Regions from separate parts of the Micromonospora sp. NPDC048842 genome, predicted to be linked through region 1. Evidence: riboswitches for the same ligand, from Rfam matches in the RefSeq annotation. Region 1 holds a riboswitch; each other region holds the start of a gene.

Region 1 (5,299 bases):
GGCCGAACTGGATCTGCGCGTACCGGTTCTTGCCGCGAATCACCGTCCAGTCGCCGGGCGAGGAGCCGTCGACGGTGCTGGCCCGGTAGTACTCCCCGGCCAGCACCGCGCCGACGGCGTACCGCTGCCCGGCGGCCAGGGTGTACTGAAGAGGCGATATCGCCTGGTAGGGCACCCCTTCCGGGTACGCGGACTGCTCCGGGTACGCCCGTCCGTAGACCGGAACGGTGGTCCGTCCGGGCTTCGGCGTGGCCACGACGCCGACGGTCCAACTGGCGGTCGGCGCGGACGCCGGGTTGTGGAACCAGGCCCGCTGCCCGAGGTACCAGATCGCCGTCCAGTCACCCTGCCGCCCGGCCAGCGCGTACGTCTGCCCGGCTGACGCCCGGGCCCCGTGGTCCGACACGACCATCGTGTTCGGGGTGCCGTCCGGGCGGAGCGCGATGTCGTTGACCAGCGGCGCGTCCGCGGACGGTGCGCTGCGCAGCACCACCGCCGAGGAGCCGCGTGGCGCGCAGGGCACGCCCGGGGTGACGCAGTCGGTGAACGCCGGCTGGTTGGTGGCGTAGTCCGGGTCGATCCGCACCATTCCGGTGGCCGGGGTGCCGGTGTCCAGTCGAGGCGCGTGCAGCAGGTCGAAGTAGTGCGTCCAGTCCCAGTACGGGCCCGGATCCCAGTGCATTCCCCGCACTGTCGAGGGAATGGTGCCGGGCACGTTGTCGTGGCCGATGATGTGTTGCCGGTCCAGTGGGATGCCCAGCCGCAGCGCCAGGTGCCGAACCAGCTTCGCCGAGGTCCGGTACATCGCCTCGGTGTACCAGGTGCCCTGCGCCGCGAAGCCCTCGTGTTCCAACCCGATCGACTTCGCGTTGACGTACCAGTTGCCGGCGTGCCAGCCGACATCCTTGGTCTTCACGTGCTGGGCGATGTGCCCGTCTACCGAGCGCAGCGAGTAGTGCCAGCTCACGTAGGTCGGGTCCTGGACGAGTTGCAGGGTCGTGGCCCAACTCGCCTCGGTGTCGTGGATGACTATGTACTCGATCTTCTGCCGCCCGGGCCGGTCGGAGAGGTCGTGGTTGCCGTAGTCCCCGTCGCCGAACGCCTCGTAGGGCGCCGGGATCCACTCGCAGGAGATGGCGCGGGGGCACTCCACCCCGTCCGGGCGGGCCAGGCGGCGCAGGCCCAGCCGGTCCAGCCAGGAACGCTCGGGCCGTACCGCGCGAGCCGGCAGTGTGATCTGCTGGCCGTCGTCGGTCACCCGGGCTTCGCCCGCGCCGATGGTGGTGAAGACCTCGTCGGCGAAGGCCGCGGCGGCGTCGGCGCTGTCCGCGCCGGAGTAGCGGGCCACCGCGCCGTACCAGGCGGCCGGGTCGGTGTCCGCGCCGACCGGCGCGCCCAGATCCCTCTGGTACGCGCTCAGCAGTGCGGCCCCACCCCGGATGTTGAGGCCCGCGTCGGTGCGCAGTGCCTCCGGGGTGGCGCCGGTCAGCGTGGCGGCGGCGTCGACGGTCTGCAACGCCGCTGTGGACGGCGCGGGTGCCTCGACCGGCCGGGGCGCTGGCACCCGGGCGGGACGGGAGTCGTCGCCGCGTGGGTCCTCGGCGCCGGCGTCGTGGTGGCCGCGCCCGGGCAGGGCGGTCACGTGCCGGGCGTCGGTCAGGTGCATCGGGCCGTAGCCGCCACTGGTGCTCGGTGTGCCGGCGTTGGTGTCCCAGCGCGACTCCAGGTAGGAGACGGCGAGCAGCACGACGGCCGGCACGCCGTACTCGCTGGCCGCAGCGGCGTACTGCTGCTGGCGGTCGGTGGTGGGCGCTGCGGCGGCCGGGCCGACGGAGAGCGGCACAGTGGTCGCGGCGGCGACCACTGTGGCGGCGAGCAGTGCGCGCCAGCCGGTCGACAGGGTTGGATGGTGCATCGAACCCCCTAGATTCTCGCGAAGTGAGGTCAGGTCACCATCGCGCCGTCCGGGAGGTCACGTCAATACCTTTCTATCTATCGAAGCCGATGGAAAGAATTCTTCACGCACTGTCGGTGACCTCTTCCAATCCGTACGGAGTGTCACTGCCGCACGGGTTGCGGATCGGTAACAAGCGTCTCTACTCTGGTCATTCGTCGGCCCGACAGCAGCTCCGCCCAGCCCGGGCGGTAACGGACCGACACCGCCGAGTCGTTTCCGAGCGAACCGGGGACCCAAGTCCCTCGGGGTGAATCCGCAGCCACTGCGGTAGGGCGCCGACTTCCCGCCCGAACCCGTCAGCTAACCCGGTAGGCGGTCAGGAAGAAGGAGTACGGAACCCCGGTGGCACTCCATGCCCCGCGGCCGTCGTCCGAGCGGTCGGCATCAGCCGGCCCGGTGTCGATAGTGCCGCGCCCACGCTGGTCCCGCTTCACCACCGCACTCGCCGCGCTGGCCGGCATCGCCGTCGTTCTGACCGGCAGTGCCACGGCGGCCCACGCCGATCCGTCCGTCGCCGAGATCGAGCGCCAGATCGACGCCGACTGGAACAAGCTCGAACCGATCATCGAACGGCACAACGCCACCCGCACCGACCTCGCCGCGAAGCGCAAGCAGGCCGACGCGCTGGCCGCCCGGATCACTCCGCTCGAGCGCCAGGTCGACGCCGCGATGGACAAGGTCAGCGCCCTGGCCGTACGCGCCTACAAGGGTGAGAACGTCTCGACGGTCAACGCCGTGCTGGGCAGCCGGTCGCCCAGCGAGGTGGTCGGCCAGCTCGAAATGCTCGACCGCTTCGCGCACAACCAGCAGAAGGACGTACGCCAGGTGGCCGACCTGCGCGACCAGTTGGCCGCGCAGAAGGCGCCACTGGACGAGATGGTGGCCCAGCTGACCCGCACGGAAGCTCAGCTGGCGGCGAAGAAGAAGCAGATCAACGATGAGATCGACCGCCTGCAGAAGCTGCGCCTCAAGGTGTACGGCAACGGCGGCGGCGGTCCGCTGCGCCCGGCGCCCTGCCCGGGTAGCTACCCCGGCGGCGCCGCGGGCACCGCAGTCAAGTTCGCCTGCGCGCAGATCGGCAAGCCCTACGTCTGGGGTGCCGAGGGCCCGAACTCGTACGACTGCTCCGGGCTGATGCTGGCCGCCTGGGCGAAGGCCGGCGTGTCGCTGCCACACAACGCCGCCGCGCAGAGCCGGGTGACCAAGGACGTCAGCAAGGGCGACCTGCGCCCTGGCGATCTGGTCTTCTACTACAGCGACATCCACCACGTCGGCATGTACGTCGGCGGCGGCTGGGTGGTGCACGCCTCGCAGGCCGGTCAGCCGGTCAAGATGAAGAAGGTCGACGACGGCCCGATCCACAGCTACGGCCGTCCAGGCTGACAGTGAGTGCTCGAAGGGCCCGTCGCGATCCGTCGCGGCGGGCCCTCGTCGTCTCGGTTCTAGCGGGTGGGCCTCAGCGGGTTGGCCAGGTGCGCCAGTGCTGCCAGGCGCGGCTGGGTGTCGGCCCCCGCTGGCCCTGGTAGCGCGAGCCGTAGACCACCGAGCCGTACGGGTGCTCGGCCGGCGAGGAGAGCCGGAAGATGCAGAGCTGCCCGATCTTCATGCCCGGCCAGAGGGTGATCGGCAGGTTCGCCACGTTCGAGAGTTCCAGCGTCACGTGACCGGAGAAGCCCGGGTCGATGAAGCCGGCGGTGGAGTGCGTGAGCAGACCGAGCCGGCCCAGGGAGCTCTTGCCCTCCAGTCGGCCGGCGAGCTGGTCACCCAGCGAGATGACCTCCAGCGTCGAGGCGAGCACGAACTCCCCCGGGTGCAGCACGAACGGCTCGCCGTCGGGGACCTCGACCGCCGAGGTCAGGTCGTCCTGCTGCATCGCGGGATCGATGTGGGTGTAGAGATGGTTGTTGAAGACCCGGAACAGCCGGTCGAGTCGGACGTCGATGCTGGAGGGTTGGACCAGGGTGGGCTCGAACGGCTCCAGGCCCAGCGTGCCGGCCTTGATCTCGGAGACCAGGTCGCGGTCGGAGAGCAGCATCGGACCACCATAGCCGCGTTGCCGAAAGTGGCTGGATTCGGTGCCGGTGACCAGCGCGTCGAGGTCGCTGCTCGTACATTTGTTCGATAGAATGCCCACATGGCTTCCTGGTCCGAATTCGCCGCCGACGAGCCCCGACTCGCCGACGGGATCCGCATTCTCCTCCAGCAATACGGGCCGGGCTTCGGCTATCTGGCCACTGTCCGTGCCGACGGCGGGCCCCGCGTCCATCCGGTCTCCCCGGTCATCACCGCCGAGGGGCTGTTCTGCTTCATCATCGACTCGCCCAAGCGTCGCGACCTCGAACGTGACGGCCGCTACGCGCTGCACTCGTTCCCGGCGGAGGAGAGCGACGACGAGGCGTACGTGGCGGGGCACGCCCGTCCGGTGAACGATCCGATCCGGGTGGCCCAGTTGGCGCAGAGCGCCCGGGCCGAGCCGCAGGTCGACTGGCGGCTCTTCGAGTTCACTGTCGACGTGGCGATGCTCACCCGCCGCGAGCAGCACATCGCGGGCATTCCGGGCCTCGCGCCGAGTCGGCCGGCCGTTCGGGTCTGGCTCGACCCAAACGCCCCGTCGGCGGTGGCAGCGCCGCTCGCCGTCCCGCAGGCTCGCCCGACCCGCCTCAGCCGTGACGTCCAGTGCACGGCCGCCTGACCACCGCCGGAAGATCATCGGTGCCGGCTCCGTCGTAACGGAGCCGGCACCGGGCGTACGTGCCGGTCCAGCGCCCGCCGCCTGCGGTGATCAACTCGACTTCAAGAAAGTCGCGGGGTCCCAGCGCTCCGGATGCCCCGACTTCCAGAAAGTCGAGTGGATCAACCCGGGCGGAGCGGTACGCGGACACCTGCGGCCGGCGGGGGTACCTGGGTGCAGAGGCCCGACGACTCGGGTACAGTGGTGCCGCTTGCGGGTGTAGTTCAATGGCAGAACATCAGCTTCCCAAGCTGACAGTGCGGGTTCGATTCCCGTCACCCGCTCCACGTACGGAAGCCCTGGTCAGGACAGACGTCCCGCCAGGGCTTCCGTGGTTCCGGGTGATGCCCGCTCGCCGCGTTCGCTGTTGAACTCAGCGCAACAGTCTGCAGCTCGTCCATGTTGGTTCGGTACCAAGTGCCTCGGGTGAAGGCGTGCAGGTCGCCCGCTCCGGCAGGTGTAGCGGAGCCGCTGTGCTTCGACGCCATCAGGTAGCACGAGACGGCACTGCCCGCCGATGCGGCGCACGCCGTCTGTGCCGATGCGCAGCGGCTGCACGAACGACACCCGAAGGTCCGTCTCCACGTCGATGGCACCGACAGTCCGGATCC
Region 2 (5,299 bases), on a different contig from region 1:
CAGTCCCGCGCCGAGCGGGTCACCCGGATCGAGGACGACCTGCTGGACCCGACGGCCGCCCCGGAGGGGATGACTGTCGTCGGTGACGGCGCGTTACTGGCCACCCTGTCCAAGGCCACCGGCCGGGGCATGCGCGACATCGTGGCGACCATCCAGCGGGAGCAGGACGAGGCGATCCGCTCCCCCGGCTCCGGCGTGACGATCGTCGCGGGCGGCCCAGGCACCGGCAAGACAGCTGTCGCCCTGCACCGGGCCGCGTTCCTGTTGTACTCCGACCGCAGCCGCTACGCCGGCGGCGGCATCCTGGTGGTCGGCCCGTCGTCGGTCTTCGTCGAGTACATCGGTTCCGTGCTGCCGTCGCTCGGTGAGGACACCGCGACCCTGCACTCGCTGGGCACCCTCTTCCCGGGGATGACCGCCACCCGCCCCGACCCGCCCGAGGTGGCGGCGGTGAAGGGCTCGCTGCGGATGCGCCGGGTGCTGGAGCGGGCGGCCCGCGACGCGGTGCCGGGCGGCCCGGGTGAGCTGCGGCTGCTCTACCGCGGCACGCTGCTGCGGCTGGACCGGGCCGCGCTGGACCGGATCCGGGACCGCGCGCTGCAACGCGGCGCACGACGCAACGAGGTGCGCCGGGCCGGCTTCGACGGGGTGTTCGCCGCGCTCTGGGCGCAGGCCCGTGAGCTGAGCAGCGGTCGGCTTCCGGAACAACCGGCGTTCGAGGCGGAGATCGCCGAGCGGTCGGAGTTCCGGGAGTTCCTCAAGGCATGGTGGCCTCGGCTGCACCCCCGGCACGTGCTCGGCTGGCTGGCGCAGCCGGACCGGCTGCGCCGGTACGCCGGGGGGATCCTCTCCTCGGCGGAGATCCGGCTGCTCAGCGCCGCGTACCGGAGTCTGGACTCGGCCGGGCTGACCATCGCCGACGTGGCACTGCTGGACGAGTTGGACGCGCTGCTCGGTAAGCCCGCACAGCCGGCCCGCGCGCGACGCGATCCGTTCCAGCTCGCCGGCGGCGTCCGTGAGCTGAGCACCCTCGGTGAACGGCAGCGGGCGGCCCGCGCGGCGGCCCGGGAGCGTCCGGAGGACTACCGGGACTACGCGCACGTGGTCGTGGACGAGGCGCAGGACGTCTCGCCGATGCAGTGGCGGATGATCGGTCGTCGCGGCCGGCTTGCCTCCTGGACGGTGGTGGGCGACCCCGCGCAGACCGCGTGGACCGGCGACCCCGACGAACTGGACCGGGCCCGGGACCAGGCGCTGGGCCGGCGCAAGCGACACGACTTCACGCTCACCACCAACTACCGCAACTCGGCGGAGATCTTCGCGGTGGCGGCGGCGGAGATCCGTCGGCTCTACCCGGACCTGCCGCTGCCGACCGCCGTCCGCTCGACCGGGGTGGAGCCGGTGGAGCTGGTGGTGCCCGCGACGGAGTTGGAGACCGCGACGGTGGAGGCTGCCGCCGGCCTGCTGGCCGAGGTGGAGGGCACGGTCGGGGTGATCACGCCGGTCCCCCGCCGGGACGAGGTCGCCGGGTGGCTCGGCGCGCTCGGCGCGCCGAGGTTGCAGGTGGTGACCAGCCTGGAGGCCAAGGGCATGGAGTACGACGGGGTGGTGCTGGTCGCCCCGAGCGAGATCCGGGCGGATCCGGGTGCCGGCGTGCGCACCCTGTACGTGGCGCTCTCCCGGGCCACCCAGCGGCTCACCACCATCGACCCGACCGGCTGACGTGTGCGGACTGCCGCCAGCGGAAGGCCCTGCCCGTACACTTGCACACATAGCGATGTGAGCATACATTTGACCGGGTCCCGACCAGCGGCGGAAGGTGGTTCTCGTGGGCGCAGGTCATGACCACCACCATGGGTCCGTCGCCAATGCCGCACACCAGCACCGAGGTCGACTCTGGGCGGCGTTCGGGTTGCTCGCCACCCTGATGGTGGTCGAGGCGGTGGCCGCCCTGCACACCGGCTCGCTCGCCCTGCTCTCCGACGCCGGGCACATGTTCACCGACGTGCTCGGCATCGGGATGGCGCTCGCCGCCATCACGGCGACCCGGCGGGCCACCGGCGACCCGCAGCGCACCTTCGGGCTCTACCGGCTCGAGGTGCTCGCCGCGCTGGCCAACGCCGTCCTGCTCTCCGGCGTCGCGATCTACGTGGTGATCGAGGCGATCCGCCGCTTCGGCGACCCGCACCAGGTCATCGCCGGCCCGATGCTCGCGGTGGCAGTGCTCGGCCTGCTCGCGAACATCGCCGCCTTCGCGCTCCTGCGCGCCGGAGCCCGGGAGAGCATCAACCTCCAGGGCGCCTACCTGGAGGTGCTCGGTGACCTACTCGGCTCGGTCGGCGTCATCGGCGCGGCGCTACTCATCACCGTCACCGACTGGTGGTGGGCCGACCCCCTGGTCGCGGTCGCCATCGGCGTGTTCATCCTGCCCCGCACCTGGCGGCTGGCCCGCGCCGCCATCCGCATCCTGGTGCAGGCCGCCCCGGAGCACCTCCAGGTGACCGCGGTGCACGACCGGCTCGCCGCCGTCCCCGGTGTCGTCGAGGTGCACGACCTGCACGTCTGGACGCTCACCTCGGGCATGGAGGTGGCCTCCGCTCACCTGACCATGGCACCCGGCGCGGAGGTCGGCGCGGTGCTCACCGCGGCCCGTACGGCCCTGCACGACGACTTCCGCATCGAGCACGCGACGTTGCAGATCGAGCCTGGCGCCGCTTCTGGAGCCTGTGGCTCCATCGAATGGTGACGGCGCCGTAATTTTCCGTGGCGGCGCACGCACCGTCCGTCACATCGGCTGCAGCGGCCCCACCCGCACCGGTAGGCTCGGTCCCGGCCTCCACAAGGCGGCGCCCTCCCGGCGCCGGTGGCGGTCGCCGCCTAATCGCCCAACTGGGCGAACCGGGGAACCATGTTCCTGGGGTGCATCCGCGTCAGCGGTAGGGATCTTCCGTCCCGAACCCGTCAGCTAACCCGGTCGGCGGCTGACGGAAGGACATGCGCAGTGGCACCAGCACGACCACCCGCCGCCCGACTGGCGGCCCTGATCGTCGCGATGTTCGCCCTCGGCGTCGCGCTTCCGGCCGGCACCGCCTCGGCCGCTCCCCCGACCGGCCTGCGAGCCGCCGCACCCGACTCCGACGAGGAGGGCGGCACCCCGGCGTTGCGGGCCCAACTCGAGGCGGCCAGCAAGGGCTACCTGGACGCGAAGCGCGCCCTGGACACCTCGGTGCAACGGCAGAAGCAACTCGCCACCCAGCTGACGACCATCGAGGGTGAGATCGACCAGCGCAACGGCAAGGTCGGCGAGATCGCCGAGGTGGCCTACCGCACCGGCCGGCTCGGTGCGATGTCGGCGCTGCTCAACAGCAACACTCCGGAAGGCTTCATGGACCGGGCAGCCGCGCTGGACGCGGTGGCGGCCAACGAGGACCGGGTGCTGCGCGACCTGCTGAACAGCAAGGACAAGGCGAACCGCACCCGGGTCGCCCTGGACGGTGAGATCAACGAACAGCGCAAGCAGGTCGCGGTCATGGCCAAGCGCAAGGAGCAGGCCGAACGGGCCCTGACAGTGGCCACGACACCCAAACCGCAGACCACAGCCGACGCCGGCTCCAACCGGGGCACCTCCAGCGCCAACGCGAAGGCCGCACCGCGCAACTCCGACGGCTCCTGGCCCTCCGAGTCGTGCAGCGTCAACGACCCCACGCCGGCCAACGGCTGCATCACCCCACGCACCCTGCACGCGCTCAACCAGGCCAAGGCCGCCGGATTCACCCGCTACGTCTCGTGCCACCGCCCCAGCGGCTCCGGTGAACACCCGAAGGGCCGGGCCTGCGACTTCGCGGCGCAGAAGGGCGGCTTCGGCGGGAACGCCACAGGCGGCGACAAGACGTACGGCAACAACCTGGCCGCGTACTTCATCCGCAACGCGGACCGGCTCGCCGTGCTCTACGTGATCTGGTACAGGCAGATCTGGCTGCCCAGCAGCGGGTGGAAGTCGTACAGCGGGGCGCACGGCACCCCGTCGACCGACCACACCAACCACGTACACCTGTCGGTCTACTGACCCACGCGTCGTGATGCCTGTGAGCCGTGTGCTGGCTCGCAGGCATCACGTGTGTCCGGGGCCGGGCTACGTCGCCGGGCGTACCCCTGATGTCGTCGCTCGTCGGACGACCCGGCAGCGGTCGGCGGGCAGCATCGCGGTATGCCTCGGATCCGACCCACCACCCGCAAGGCGCTGCTCACCCTGCACCTCGTCACCTCGCTCGGCTGGCTCGGCGCCGACCTGGTGCTGCTCACCCTCGGCATCGCCGTCCAGCGGGGCGCCGACCCGGCGGTGGTCTATCCGGTCACGGCCCTGGTCGGCACTGTGCTGTTCGCGCCGCTGAGCGTCCTGGTCTGGCTGATCGGAGTCGCCAGCTCGCTGCTCACCCCGTGGGGCCTGCTGCGCCACCGCTGGGTGCTGGTCAAGCTCGTGCTCACCACGGTGATGGTCGGGCTGGTGCTGTTCCTGCTCACCCCGAACCTGCGTCACGCCGGATCGGTCGGTGCCGCCCTGCCCGCCCGGGATCGCGCCGACCTGGTCATCGCGCCGGCGGTGTCGACAAGCCTGATGGTCATCGCGACGGTGTTGTCCACCTACAAGCCGTGGGGCCGGCGTTCCGCCACCCGACCGGCCCGCACGAGCCGTGATCGCGCCGCAACCACGATCTAGACGCCACCCCCGCTGAGCACGTCGCACCAAGCGCAAGCGATCTGCCCTGCTCCGCGATCTTGCACTTACTGTCCCGACATATGGGGCATTACGCCGATATAGACAACCGAAACTGCAAGATCGACGCGGCGGGGCGGCGGGCGGGGCGATGCGGCGCGGCGCGGCGCGGCGCGGGTCAGGTGGGGTTTGGGGGGGTGCTGGTTTGGTCCAGGGCCGCGCCCAGGCGGGTGGCTAGGGCTAGGTGAGCGGCCTGGGCCTGGCGGAAGGCGTAGCGGAACAGCGGCGTCGGCGCGGTCAGGGTGATCTCCACGTCGATGCGGACCAGGCCGTCCGGCTCGGCGCGCAGTCGGGTGTGGTTTCGCACCGTGGTGGCCGGCCACTGGCGGGCCACCATGACGATCTCGTCGGCCTCGCTGATCAGCACGTCCGCGTGGTAGGTGGTCCGGAAGCGCAGCGGACCGGCCGCCAACCGGTCGTTGATCGTATAGCTGGCCTGGGCGCCGGGCCGGGGCGGCACCCGGCGAACCCGCACGATCAGCGGATGCAGCTCGCCCTGCCGGGTCAGGTCGCTGAGCAACGCTG
Region 3 (5,299 bases), on a different contig from region 1:
CGGGTTGGCCGTGCTGGCCTTCGTCGTGCTGGCGCTGACCGGCGCGACCGGCTGGGGGCTGGCGTTGGCCGTCGCCGCGCTGGCCGCCTCGGCCGCTGAGCAGCGGATCCGGCCCAGCGCCGACCTGGTGGCGGAGACCGGGTTGATCGCCGCGGCGATCCTGGTCGGCTACTCCCGGCGGCTGGACGACGGGCTCAACCTCGCGCTGGTCGCCACCGGGCTGGTCCTGCTGGGGCTGGTGCTGCTGGTGGGGCCGCTGCGCACCGCCGGCGGTCTGGAGATCCGGGCGGCCAATCTTCCGGTACGCGCCTGGACGCCGCTGATCGCCGACCGGCTCGGCACGGCACTGCTCGGGCTGCTCGCCGCCCTGGCGCTCGCCGCCGCGCTGGCCCTGCCGGCCGGTGTGGCGCTGGCCGCCAGCCTGCTGGTCGGCGCGGGCGCCGGTGCGGTCGCGCTGGACCTGGCCCGGCGACGGTTCCGGCCGCGGGCCGGTGGCGGGTCGGTGGCCGCCGCGCTGCGCCGGCACCAGCCGGAGTTCCTGCTCTACTTCTCCGCGCCTCCCGGCTCGGAATACCAGGTCACCATGTGGCTGCCGTACCTGGAACGGATCGGCCGGCCGTTCCTGGTCGTGCTGCGTGAGCCGGAGTTCCTGGCCCCGATCGCGGCGGCCACCGACGCGCCGGTCGTCTACTGCCCCACCCTGGGGGCGATGGACGAGGCGTTGGTGCCGAGCCTGCGGGCGGCGTTCTACGTCAACCACGGTGCGAAGAACAGCCACTGCGTCCGCTTCACCCAGCTCACCCACATCCAGTTGCACCACGGCGACAGCGACAAGGCGCCGAGCGCCAACCCGGTGTCGGGGATCTTCGACCGGATCTTCGTGGCCGGGCAGGCGGCGATCGACAGGTACGCACGCGCCGGCGTGCAGATCCCGGCGGACAAGTTCGTGGTGGTGGGTCGCCCACAGGTCGAGTCGATCGAGGTACGCCCGGAGCCCGCACGAGGGTTGGCGCACCCGACGGTGCTCTACACGCCGACCTGGACCGGGCACCACGCCGACGCCGACTACTGCTCGCTGCCGGTGGCCGAAAGCCTGCTGCGCCGACTGTTGGAGCGCGGCGCGAGGGTGATCCTGCGAGCCCACCCGTACACCACGCAGAACCCGGCATCGGCCCGCCAACTGGGCCGCCTGACCGAGTTGCTCGTCGCCGACCGGGCCCGCACCGGCCGCCAGCACGTGGTCGGCGCGGCGGCTCGGGAGCTGAGCCTGACCGAGTGCGTCAACTCCGCCGACGCACTGGTCTCCGACGTGTCCGGCGTGATCTCGGACTTCCTCTACTCCGGCAAGCCGTACGCGGTCACCGACATGGGCGACGAGGGCGACCGGTTCGTGGAGCGGTTCCCGCTGGCCGGGTCGGGTTACGTGTTGCGTCGGGACATGTCCAACGTGGACGAGGTGCTGACCGCCCTGCTGGACACCGATCCGCTGGCCGAGGCTCGCTGGGCCACCCGCCGCCGTTACCTGGGTGACTTCCCGGCCGAGGCGTACGCCGAGGCGTTCCTGACCGCCGCCCGCCGCGAGCTGGCACCGGCCGAGACACTGACCGCGTCCACAACGGCGTAGCCGCTCAGCGGTACGGGTGGAGCAGCGCCAGCACCGCCGCCGGGTCCTCCACGTGCGCGTTGTGCCCGAGACCCGGAAGCGTGGCCACCGGTACGCCGTACTCCTTGAGCTGTTCGTCGGTGACCATCGGGTCGTTCTCCCCGCGCGCCAGCACCACCGGCACGTCGGTCGCCGCCAGCAGCGCGGCCAGGTCGGGCTCGCCGACGGCGAAGGCGCTCGGGTCCATGGCGAGGCGCCATCGGCCGTCGACCTGGCGCAGCCCGGCGTCCACCACCGGGTGGTCCGGCGAGACCAGGCCGGCCAGCCCGGAGACCCGCAGGTAGCGGCGCGCCGCCTCGGCGCGGCTGGCGAACCAGCTCACCGGGCGGGCGGCGACCTCGGCGGCGCGGGCCAGCTCGGCGGGTGACCAGAGTGCCTTGATGCCCAGCCCGACGACAGCGTCCACCGGCGTTCCGGCGTCGCGGGCGGCGAGCACCAGGCCGACCACCCCACCCAGCGAGTGCCCGAGCACGACCAGCCGGTCGTCGGGTGCGAGGGCCTGCGCGACCTGCTGGGCGAAGCCCGGGAAGGAGTACGACGGCAGCGGCGACGCCCAGCCGTGGCCGGCGAGGTCCGGTGCCAGCCACCGCCCGGGCCAGTGCTGCTCGAGGTACGGGGCCCAGGGCAACCACACGTCCCCGGTCGCTCCCATGCCGTGCAGCAGCAGCAGGACCGGCCTGCGGCCGGCGTGACCACCCGTTTTCTCCACCACGGCCGCAGTCTCCCACGGTTCACGGCCCGGTACGAGAGCCGTCGACGCCGGACCGCGCGCACAAACGCCGCGGGCGCCGGCCCCTTGTGGAGGACGGCGCCCGCGGCGGTCAGCGTGCCCGGGTCAGGCGGAGTAGCCCCGGCTGGTGATCCAGTTGGCCAGGTCGATCGTGGTGATCCAGTACGACGGGTCGGCCGGGTTCGCCGAGTCGGCGATCCGCACGGTGCGACCGTTGTCCTTGTAGCCCACGACGGCGATGTAGTGCCCACCGCCGTAGGAGTGCCAGCTGCCGTCGGTGTCGGTGGCGTCCCCGACGACGTTCGCCACCACGCCCCGACCGTCGGTGATGGCCTTCACCACGTCGGCCTGCAGCCGGTCCATCTGGGCCGGGCTGGGCGCGCCGGGGAACATCCGGGTCCGGTACGGGGAGCCCTTCACCTCGGCGTTGAGCACCCGGGTGGTGTCCTCGGCCGAGTTGGTGCCCATCTCGGTGGTGCCCAGCTCGGCGCCGAGCTCCTCCTGGGTGCGGTCGATGCCGGCGGCGCTGAGCGCGTTCCGGGTGGCCGCCGGGCCGCAGTTGTAGTAGGTGTTCTGCGCCTCGTAGTCGTAGTCGAGCACCTTGGTCGCGGGCGGCTTCGGCCGCTCCGGCTTCCGGGTCAGGTCCGGGTTGCTGCTGGCCTTGGCGGCGGGCGACGCGGCGGTGGTGGCCGGGGCGGCAGTGGTCGGCGCGGCGCTGGCCGAGGGGGACGCGTCCCGAGCCTCGCCGCGGGAGGCGGCGACGTCGCTGCGCATCTCGGCGACAGTGGTCGCGGTGCGCTGGCCGGCCGGGGCGTCGTCGGCAGTGGTGAGCAGGGCGCCGGTGGTGGTGGCGATCGCGAGGGCCGCGGCGGAGGCGGCGACGATCTGGTACGGGCGCTCGGTGGCGAGGCGGCGGAGCTGACGCTGCAGGGTGTGCTTCACGGGGTCCTCCACGGATCGGGGGGAGAGCGGCACACCGGGGCCGGACCGGTATCCGGGCAGGCGCCAGCGCACGGACCGTGGTCCGCGGATGGTGAACCGCTCAGGGGAACGCCCGGCGCGGCCGGGCGGGGAAGGCGATGACCCGGGGGTCAGCTCACCGTCACTGGACGAGTGAGCGGGTGCACCGCCGCGCCGTGGAGGCGAGGGAACAACCGAGGGGTGGAAAGGTGCTGCACGAGGATGGGACTCCTTCCGACACCGCCTACCGGGTTAGCTGACGGATTCGGGCGGGAAGACGCCCTACCGCGGGCCGTGGCTCGCGGATTCACCCCGGACTTACTGGTGGGTCCCCGGTTCGTTGATCACGATTAAGCGGGTCGATGCGGCGTCGCGTCTTGCGATCGGTTACCGCACCGGACGGGACGACACTACTGGCGTCTCAACGCCCTGCCAAGCCAGGTTCACCTGCGTAAACCCCAATTGGCGCGACAATTTCTGCGCGTATTGCCGCTGATGTGACTCGATGGGACAACGGGTTACGGCGACACCTCCGGGCGACAACCGGACAGGCCGTAAAGAACGCGCCCACAATCGCGGGAACAATCCCGCCGACTGCGTCGGACGTCCGCTTTCGTGATTGGGTGAGCGGCCTCACATCACGGATTGGGCTCAACCCACCCGGGCCGGGCGCCACAGTGCCACGGGACGCAGCGCCCCGGCCACCGTGCGGCGCGCGGGGACCAGGGTCGGGCGTAGCCGGGCCGCCGCCGCGTACGCCTCCTCGGCGAGGGCACGAGCGGACTGTGCGGCCAACTCCGCGTCGCGCCAGGCGGCCCGCTCGCCGTCGGCGGCCACCTGGTAGTCGGCCAGCCGCGCATCCCGGACCACCCGGCTGATCAGCACCTCCTGCTCGACCGGGTGTCGCCGGGGATCCCAGCCACGCCGGTGCCCGAACACGTCGCCGAGCTGCGCCATTGTCAGGTCGCCTCGCCAGTACGCCGCCATCGCCGCCCGGTGCAGATAGCGTTCCCGAGCGGCGTACTCGGCGGGGGTGTGCGGGGTCTGCGGGGTGGGCAGTGCCCCGGCGTCGGCGAAGCGACGCGCGGCGGTGTCCGCCTCGTCGTACCCGGTCCAGGCCTGCTCCAGTTGCTCCTGAGCGGTCAGCCAGGCGGCGCGCCGCCGCTGGGCGGTGGTGGCCGCGCCGGCCGCGGCGACGGCCACCTCCTCGGCGTAGCGACGCAGGTCGACGGCCTCGGCGGCGGCCACCTCCCGAGGCGTGGGCCCGGCCGGGAGCGGGTCGTCAGTGGGCCGGTCCCGTTCGGGGCGGGCGGCCAGCACGGTGAGCAGGCCCAGGGTCAGCAGGAACAGCGTCGACCAGATGGCGGCGGCCCGCGGCATCTCGGTCACGAACTGGTAGAAGACGACGGTCTCCATGGTCGGCACCTCGGGGAGAGAGCAGTGCGATGGGGAGCCGCGCCGATCAGCGGGCCGCTGTGGGCCACGGGTCGGCGGGTCAGGGAGCGGGTGGGTCGACAGGGTGCGCGGTGACGGGACGGTCGTCCCGGTGGCTCAGCGTCCGGGTGGGGCCCGGGAAGCCCGACCGCTCGTACCGTCGACGAGGGGCAGCCGGTCAGATTCGGCCGCGCGGACCGGCAGCACGCCGGCCGCGATGGTGCCCTGATCACCGGGGAGCGCCACCGGCGTGTCGACCGACCAGGTCGGGACCGGCTCCTCGGCGGCCTCCGGCGGTATCGCCGGGGCCGGGCGGGCCACAGTGGGCGCACCGCAGTGCCGGTACGAGGCCGCCAGCGACCCGGCGGCGACCGAGGCCGGCACCGCGCTCGACGTCGGCACCGGGCCGGGTGTTGGCGTGACGGCCGTGGTCGGGCCTGCGCCGAGCGCCAGGGCCGCGACGACGGCGAGGCTGGTCAGCACCCGAGTCGCCCAGCGCGCCACCCACCACA
Region 4 (5,299 bases), on a different contig from region 1:
GCGGTCGGGTCGCGGGCGATGGCCAGCAGCACGTGCCCGTGGTTGGTGAGGAACGTCCAGTTCCGCCCGCCGCCGGTGTCGTCCGTCACCGTGCTCGCCATCGTGTGACCGCCTTTCCGGATGTCCGCCTGCCCTCGCGAGAGTCTGGTCCGCGCTGCCCTGGGAAGGTTGCCCAGGGGGTGGCCGGAGTCAACGTATGAAATCTAAATCACGCATACCTTGACGCATCTTACGGTGCGTGTGACGGTGGAGCACGAGCCAGCGCCCGCCCGCCCGGCCGGCGGAAAGCCGGCTTGACCAGGCCAGATGCGTCGAGACGAGGTGCGGGATGAGTCATACCGGGAGCTCCGGAGGTCAGCCGGGTCCGCAGCGGACCACCGACCGGGCCACCGCGCTCAGCGAGCCGACCCGGGCGTACGCCGAGCTGGTCGCCGGCAACCGGCGCTTCGTCGATGGCGCCCCACGCCACCCCAACCAGGATGCCGGGCACCGGGCCGCCGTGGCCGACGGGCAACACCCGTTCGCGGTGATCGTCGGCTGTTCCGACTCGCGGCTCGCTGCCGAGATCATCTTCGACCGGGGTCTGGGCGACCTGTTCGTGGTTCGCACCGCCGGGCACACCGCCGGCCCCGAGGTGCTCGGCAGCGTCGAGTACGCGGTGACAGTGCTCGGCACCCCGCTGGTGGTGGTGCTTGGCCACGACTCGTGCGGTGCGGTGCAGGCCGCCCGGGAGTCCGCCGCGACCGGAACCGCGCCGAGCGGTCATCTGCGCGCTGTGGTCGACGCCGTGCTGCCCAGCCTGCGCCGCGCCGAGGCCGAGGGCGTGGACGACATCGACGGCATCGTCGACATCCACATCGCCCAGACCGTCGAGACGTTGCTCGGGCAGTCTCCCGTGCTGGCCGACGAGGTGGCGCGGGGGCGGTGCGCGGTGGTGGGGGTGTCCTACCGGCTGGCCGCCGGAGCGGTGCGCCCGGTGGCCGCCGTGCCAGCCGGCTTCGCGACGTTGGCGACAGCGGCCGGATCGCCCGAGTCGACCGACCCGGCCGCGCCTGCCACAGTCTGACGCGACGAGGGCCGCTCCGCGTCACGCGGAACGGCCCTCGACGGGAATCGTGCGGGTCAGAGCAGCGACATGTGGACGTGGTCGGTGTGGTTCGACGGCCCGCTGTACGAACTCCAGCCGGTGGCCGGGAACCAGATCTGCCGGTTCCAGATCACGTAGTAGATGCCGAGCCGGTCGGCGTTACGGATGAGGAACGCGGCGACGTTGTTGCCGTACGTCCGGGTGTCGTTGTTGTGCCACGGGGAGAACCCGCTCTTCTGTAGCGACCAGTCGCAGGCGCGGCCCTTCGGGTGCTCCCACGGCCCACCGGGGCGGTAGCAGCCGACGAACCGGTTGAAGCCGGCCGCCTTGACCTCCTTGTACGCGTGCAGCGTGCGCGGCGTGACGCAGCCGGACGTGGTGGGGTCCTTCTCGCTGCACGACTGCGGCTTCCAGTCACCGTCGGCCGTGCGACCCGGGCCGATCTTCGCGACCTTGGAGGTGGCGTCCACCAGGCCGCCGGTGAAGCCCTTCCCGCCCACGAGGGAGAGCGCCTTGTCGGCCTCGCTCTTGCGCTTCGCCATCAGGGCCGTCTGCTTCTGCTGCTCCCGAACCTCGGTGTCGAGGGCCAGCTTGGCCTGCTCGGCGCGGGCCTTCACCTCGTTGACCTCGGAGAGCTTCTTCTCGTTGACCATGTTCATCTCGTCGAGCAGCCCGGCGCGCTGGACGAACGAGTCGGGAGCGTCGCTCTCCAGCAGCATCGCGACCGCGCCGATCCGGCCGGTCCGGTACGCCTGGGCGGCGATCTGCCCGACCTGCGGGGCCAACGCGTCCAGGTCGGCCTTGGCCCGGTTGACCTCCGCGGCCAACTCGCCCTGCCGCTTCTTGGATTTGTCCAGCTTGGACTTTGCGGCGGAGTAGTCGCGGTTGGCCTGCTCGATGACGTCGTTGAGCAGCTTGGGCTCGCCGTCCTCCTCGTGCCCGGACGGTGTGGGGTTCGTCGGGGCGGCGTGCGCCGGCAGCGGCCCGGCGAGCACTGTCAGTGCGGCGATCACGGCCACCACGGGTGTCAACCAGCGGCGTAGGGGTGCCGTCACAATGTTCCCTTCCGTCGACCGCCGACCGGGTTAGCTGACGGGTTCGGGGCGGAAGTGGCCCCTACCGCTGACGCGGATTCACCCCAGGTACCTGGGTCCCCGGCTCGCCGGTTGGCGATTGGGCGGTGGCACCGCAGGCGCCGCTTCGCGCCTTCATCGGTGACCGGCAGCGAGGTTACCCGAGAGTCGACCGGCTGAGCTACGCCTGGATGCCGACCAAAAGCGTCATTTCGCCATTGCGTTGAGTGACCAGTGACGCGGTTCTCAGGGTGGATGCCCGATCTGGTCACGCTGAGGAGTGTCACCATGCCGTATCAGTGCTCCTGTTCGACTCCGGCCACCGGTCGGTGGCCTCGGATGGGGGTGCGGTCCGCGTCCGGTCCGGCTCGTCGGAGCCGGCCGTTCGCGGTGAGCTGAGTGCGGCCAGAGCCTCGCTGCGGTCCGGCTGGGGCCGGGGCGCGGGAGCGCCGGTGGACGGCGTGGCATCGCCGCGCCCGGCGGCGGTCACCACCGCTGCCAGCCCGGTGGTCAACGGCACGGCGGCGATCAGACCGAGGGTGGCGACCGCGCTGCGGACGATCTCCTGCGCGAGGAACTCACTGGTGAGGATCTGCCCGATCGGCCGCGAGTCGGCGGTCAGCAGGAGCAGCAGCGGCAGTGACGCGCCCGCGTACGCCAGCACGATGGTGTTGACAGTGGAGGCGATGTGCGCGCGGCCGACCCGGGTGGCGGCACGGTACAGCTGCAACCGGGACAGCCCGGGGTTGGCGTTCGCCAGTTCGGTGACGGTGGCTGCCTGAGTGACAGTCACGTCGTCGAGCACGCCGAGTGATCCGATGATGATCCCGGCGAGCAGCAGACCGTGCAGGTCCACGTCGCCCTGGAACATCGACAGGGTGGTGGCGTCCTCGCTGCCGAAGCCGGTGAGGTGGGTCGCGGCCGTGGCGATGGTGGCGAGCACGCCGGTCAGCACCAGGCTGCCCAGTGTGCCGAGCACCGCTACCGAGGTCTGTGCGGTGACCCCGTGGGTCAGATAGAGCACCACGAACATGATCAGGGCCGCGCCGACCACCGCCACCAGCAGCGGTGACCTGCCCGCGCTGATGCCCGGCAGCACGAAGGTGAGCAGGATGGCGAAGCTGGCGGCCAGCCCGGCGAGCGCGGCCAGACCTCGCCACCGGCCGAACGCGACGATCGCGGCCGCGAAGACCACCGCCAGCCACACCATCGGGGTGCCGCGTTGGTGCTCGGCGATGTTCCAGTTGCTGACGGCGGGATCGATCGGATCGGCCAGCTCGACCAGGACGACCTCGTCGCCGACCTCGACCCGGGGCGCGCCCGGCCCGTCCGGCACCGGTGTCCGTACCTGCTGGCCGGCGGTCGGCCCGTCGTCCACCCGGACGTCGACAGCGCCGCACCGCCCGTCGCCGACCCTTGGTGTGCCCTCCGGAACCGACGGCGCCGGCGGGCACGGCTCGCTCACCACCCGGGTGACAGTCCCGGGGTAGCGCGGCACGTCCGCACCACCATCGGTCTGTGGTGACCCGCCGCGAGGCCAGAGCAGCACCGCGGCCAGCACTGTGGCGACGAAGAGAGGTACCACAGTCACGACGAGGATCCGTCGCACCCGTGGTGGGGCGGACGGAGCGGGGTGAGTGTGGTCGGCGGCCAAGGCGAGACTCCCAACGATCCGGTGCGGGATACGGGTCAGCGGGCCGGGCGGTTCACCGTTGCGGTGGAAACGCGGCCGACGGCGGGGCGGATCGCTGCCTGACGACCGCTTGATCACAGACGGTCAGTGCTCGGCCCGGTCGGCCGGGGGCGACGCCACGACGTGGCGGCGCCGGTGCCCGACTGTGCGGCGGCATACGGAGAGCCATCGCGGGAGATGCTAGCCAGCCCTCCTGGGGGTTGCAGGTCGTGGCGGAGTGTCGGGCGGCCGAACCGCTCGCGTGGCGGTCTCCGGGGCGGCATGTTGGAGCCATGCCCGCTCCGTCACCGCCCGACCCCGATCGCCAGCGACGCGCCGGACCCATGCCGCACGAGAAACACGCCGGGCACGCCGCGCACGACAAGCACGCCGGGCACGATCCGGCGATGTTCCGCCGCCGGTTCTGGGTCTGCCTGGTGTTGACCATCCCGGTGGTGCTGACGAGTCGTCTCGTGTCGGATCAGCTGGGCCTGTCCGGGAACGACGTCCCCGGTCGGGCCTGGGTGGGGCCGGTGCTCGGCTCGGTGGTGTTCTGGTGGGGCGGTTGGCCGTTCCTGGTTGGTGCGGTTCGGGAGGTGCGGGACCGGGCGCCCGGGATGATGCTGCTGGTCGCGATGGCGATCACCGTCGCGTACGCCGCGTCGCTGGCGACCAGCGTCGGCGCCTTCGACCTGGACTTCTGGTGGGAGTTGGCCGCGCTGGTCACCATCATGCTGCTCGGGCACTGGCAGGAGATGAAGGCCATCGGGCAGGCCCGGGGAGCGCTGGCGGCGCTGGCCGCGCTGTTGCCGGACGACGCCGAACGGGTGGCGGCGGACGGGCGGGTCGAGGAGGTGCCGGTGACCGGTCTGCGGATCGGCGACGTGGTGCTGGTCCGGCCGGGGGGTCGGGTGCCGGCGGACGGCAGGGTCGTCGAGGGCCGCGCCGAGCTGGACGAGTCGATGATCACCGGGGAGTCACGGCCGGTCGCCCGGTCGACGGGCGACCGGGTGGTGGCCGGCACCGTCGCCACCGACTCGGCGATCCGGGTGCGCGTCGAGGCGTTGGGTGAGCAGACCGCCCTCGCTGGCATCCAGCGCATGGTCGCGCAGGCCCAGGCTTCCGGTGGGCGAGCCCAACTGTTGGCCGATCGGTTCGCGGCCGCGCTGTTCTACCTGGCCACCGGCACCGCCGTGCTGACGGTGCTGGTCTGGACCGCGCTCGGTCAGCCGGACGAGGCGGTGGTCCGTGCGGTCACCGTCCTGGTGATCGCCTGCCCGCACGCGCTGGGTCTCGCCATCCCGTTGGTCGTCGCGCTCTCCACGGCGCTCGCCGCTCGGTCCGGGATTCTGGTCAAGGACCGGTTGGCCCTGGAGCGGATGCGGACTGTCGGCGCGGTGCTCTTCGACAAGACCGGCACGCTGACCCGGGGCGAGCACGGGGTGACCGATCTGGTGACGGCGTCCG

Evidence for each region. Region 1 has a riboswitch for cyclic di-AMP ahead of AB0C19_RS03805 (NlpC/P60 family protein). Riboswitches for the same ligand answer to the same signal wherever they lie in the genome.
Region 2: it holds a riboswitch for cyclic di-AMP, as region 1 does, so the genes downstream of both, AB0C19_RS08265 (hypothetical protein) here and AB0C19_RS03805 (NlpC/P60 family protein) in region 1, are expected to answer to the same signal.
Region 3: it holds a riboswitch for cyclic di-AMP, as region 1 does, so the genes downstream of both, AB0C19_RS10070 (C39 family peptidase) here and AB0C19_RS03805 (NlpC/P60 family protein) in region 1, are expected to answer to the same signal.
Region 4: it holds a riboswitch for cyclic di-AMP, as region 1 does, so the genes downstream of both, AB0C19_RS24930 (hypothetical protein) here and AB0C19_RS03805 (NlpC/P60 family protein) in region 1, are expected to answer to the same signal.

What each region holds. Positions count from the first base shown of each region.
Region 1 is NZ_JBEZGK010000002.1:282,047-287,345, forward strand. It holds gene AB0C19_RS03800 (peptidoglycan recognition family protein) at 1-1,915, opposite strand, end outside; cyclic di-AMP (ydaO/yuaA leader) riboswitch at 2,151-2,286, shown strand; gene AB0C19_RS03805 (NlpC/P60 family protein) at 2,363-3,340, shown strand; gene dcd (dCTP deaminase) at 3,414-3,992, opposite strand; gene AB0C19_RS03815 (pyridoxamine 5'-phosphate oxidase family protein) at 4,092-4,649, shown strand; tRNA gene AB0C19_RS03820 (tRNA-Gly) at 4,902-4,975, shown strand; gene AB0C19_RS03825 (hypothetical protein) at 4,992-5,299, opposite strand, start outside.
Region 2 is NZ_JBEZGK010000004.1:249,976-255,274, forward strand. It holds gene AB0C19_RS08255 (AAA family ATPase) at 1-1,722, shown strand, start outside; gene AB0C19_RS08260 (cation diffusion facilitator family transporter) at 1,829-2,746, shown strand; cyclic di-AMP (ydaO/yuaA leader) riboswitch at 2,865-2,996, shown strand; gene AB0C19_RS08265 (hypothetical protein) at 3,053-4,066, shown strand; gene AB0C19_RS08270 (hypothetical protein) at 4,208-4,717, shown strand; gene AB0C19_RS08275 (SRPBCC family protein) at 4,893-5,299, opposite strand, start outside.
Region 3 is NZ_JBEZGK010000005.1:279,122-284,420, reverse strand. It holds gene AB0C19_RS10080 (CDP-glycerol glycerophosphotransferase family protein) at 1-1,624, shown strand, start outside; gene AB0C19_RS10075 (alpha/beta fold hydrolase) at 1,629-2,375, opposite strand; gene AB0C19_RS10070 (C39 family peptidase) at 2,499-3,347, opposite strand; cyclic di-AMP (ydaO/yuaA leader) riboswitch at 3,580-3,720, opposite strand; gene AB0C19_RS10065 (hypothetical protein) at 4,005-4,769, opposite strand; gene AB0C19_RS10060 (hypothetical protein) at 4,905-5,299, opposite strand, start outside.
Region 4 is NZ_JBEZGK010000020.1:102,453-107,751, forward strand. It holds gene AB0C19_RS24920 (MarR family winged helix-turn-helix transcriptional regulator) at 1-101, opposite strand, end outside; gene AB0C19_RS24925 (carbonic anhydrase) at 329-1,066, shown strand; gene AB0C19_RS24930 (hypothetical protein) at 1,123-2,142, opposite strand; cyclic di-AMP (ydaO/yuaA leader) riboswitch at 2,147-2,277, opposite strand; gene AB0C19_RS24935 (YibE/F family protein) at 2,444-3,814, opposite strand; gene AB0C19_RS24940 (heavy metal translocating P-type ATPase) at 4,177-5,299, shown strand, end outside.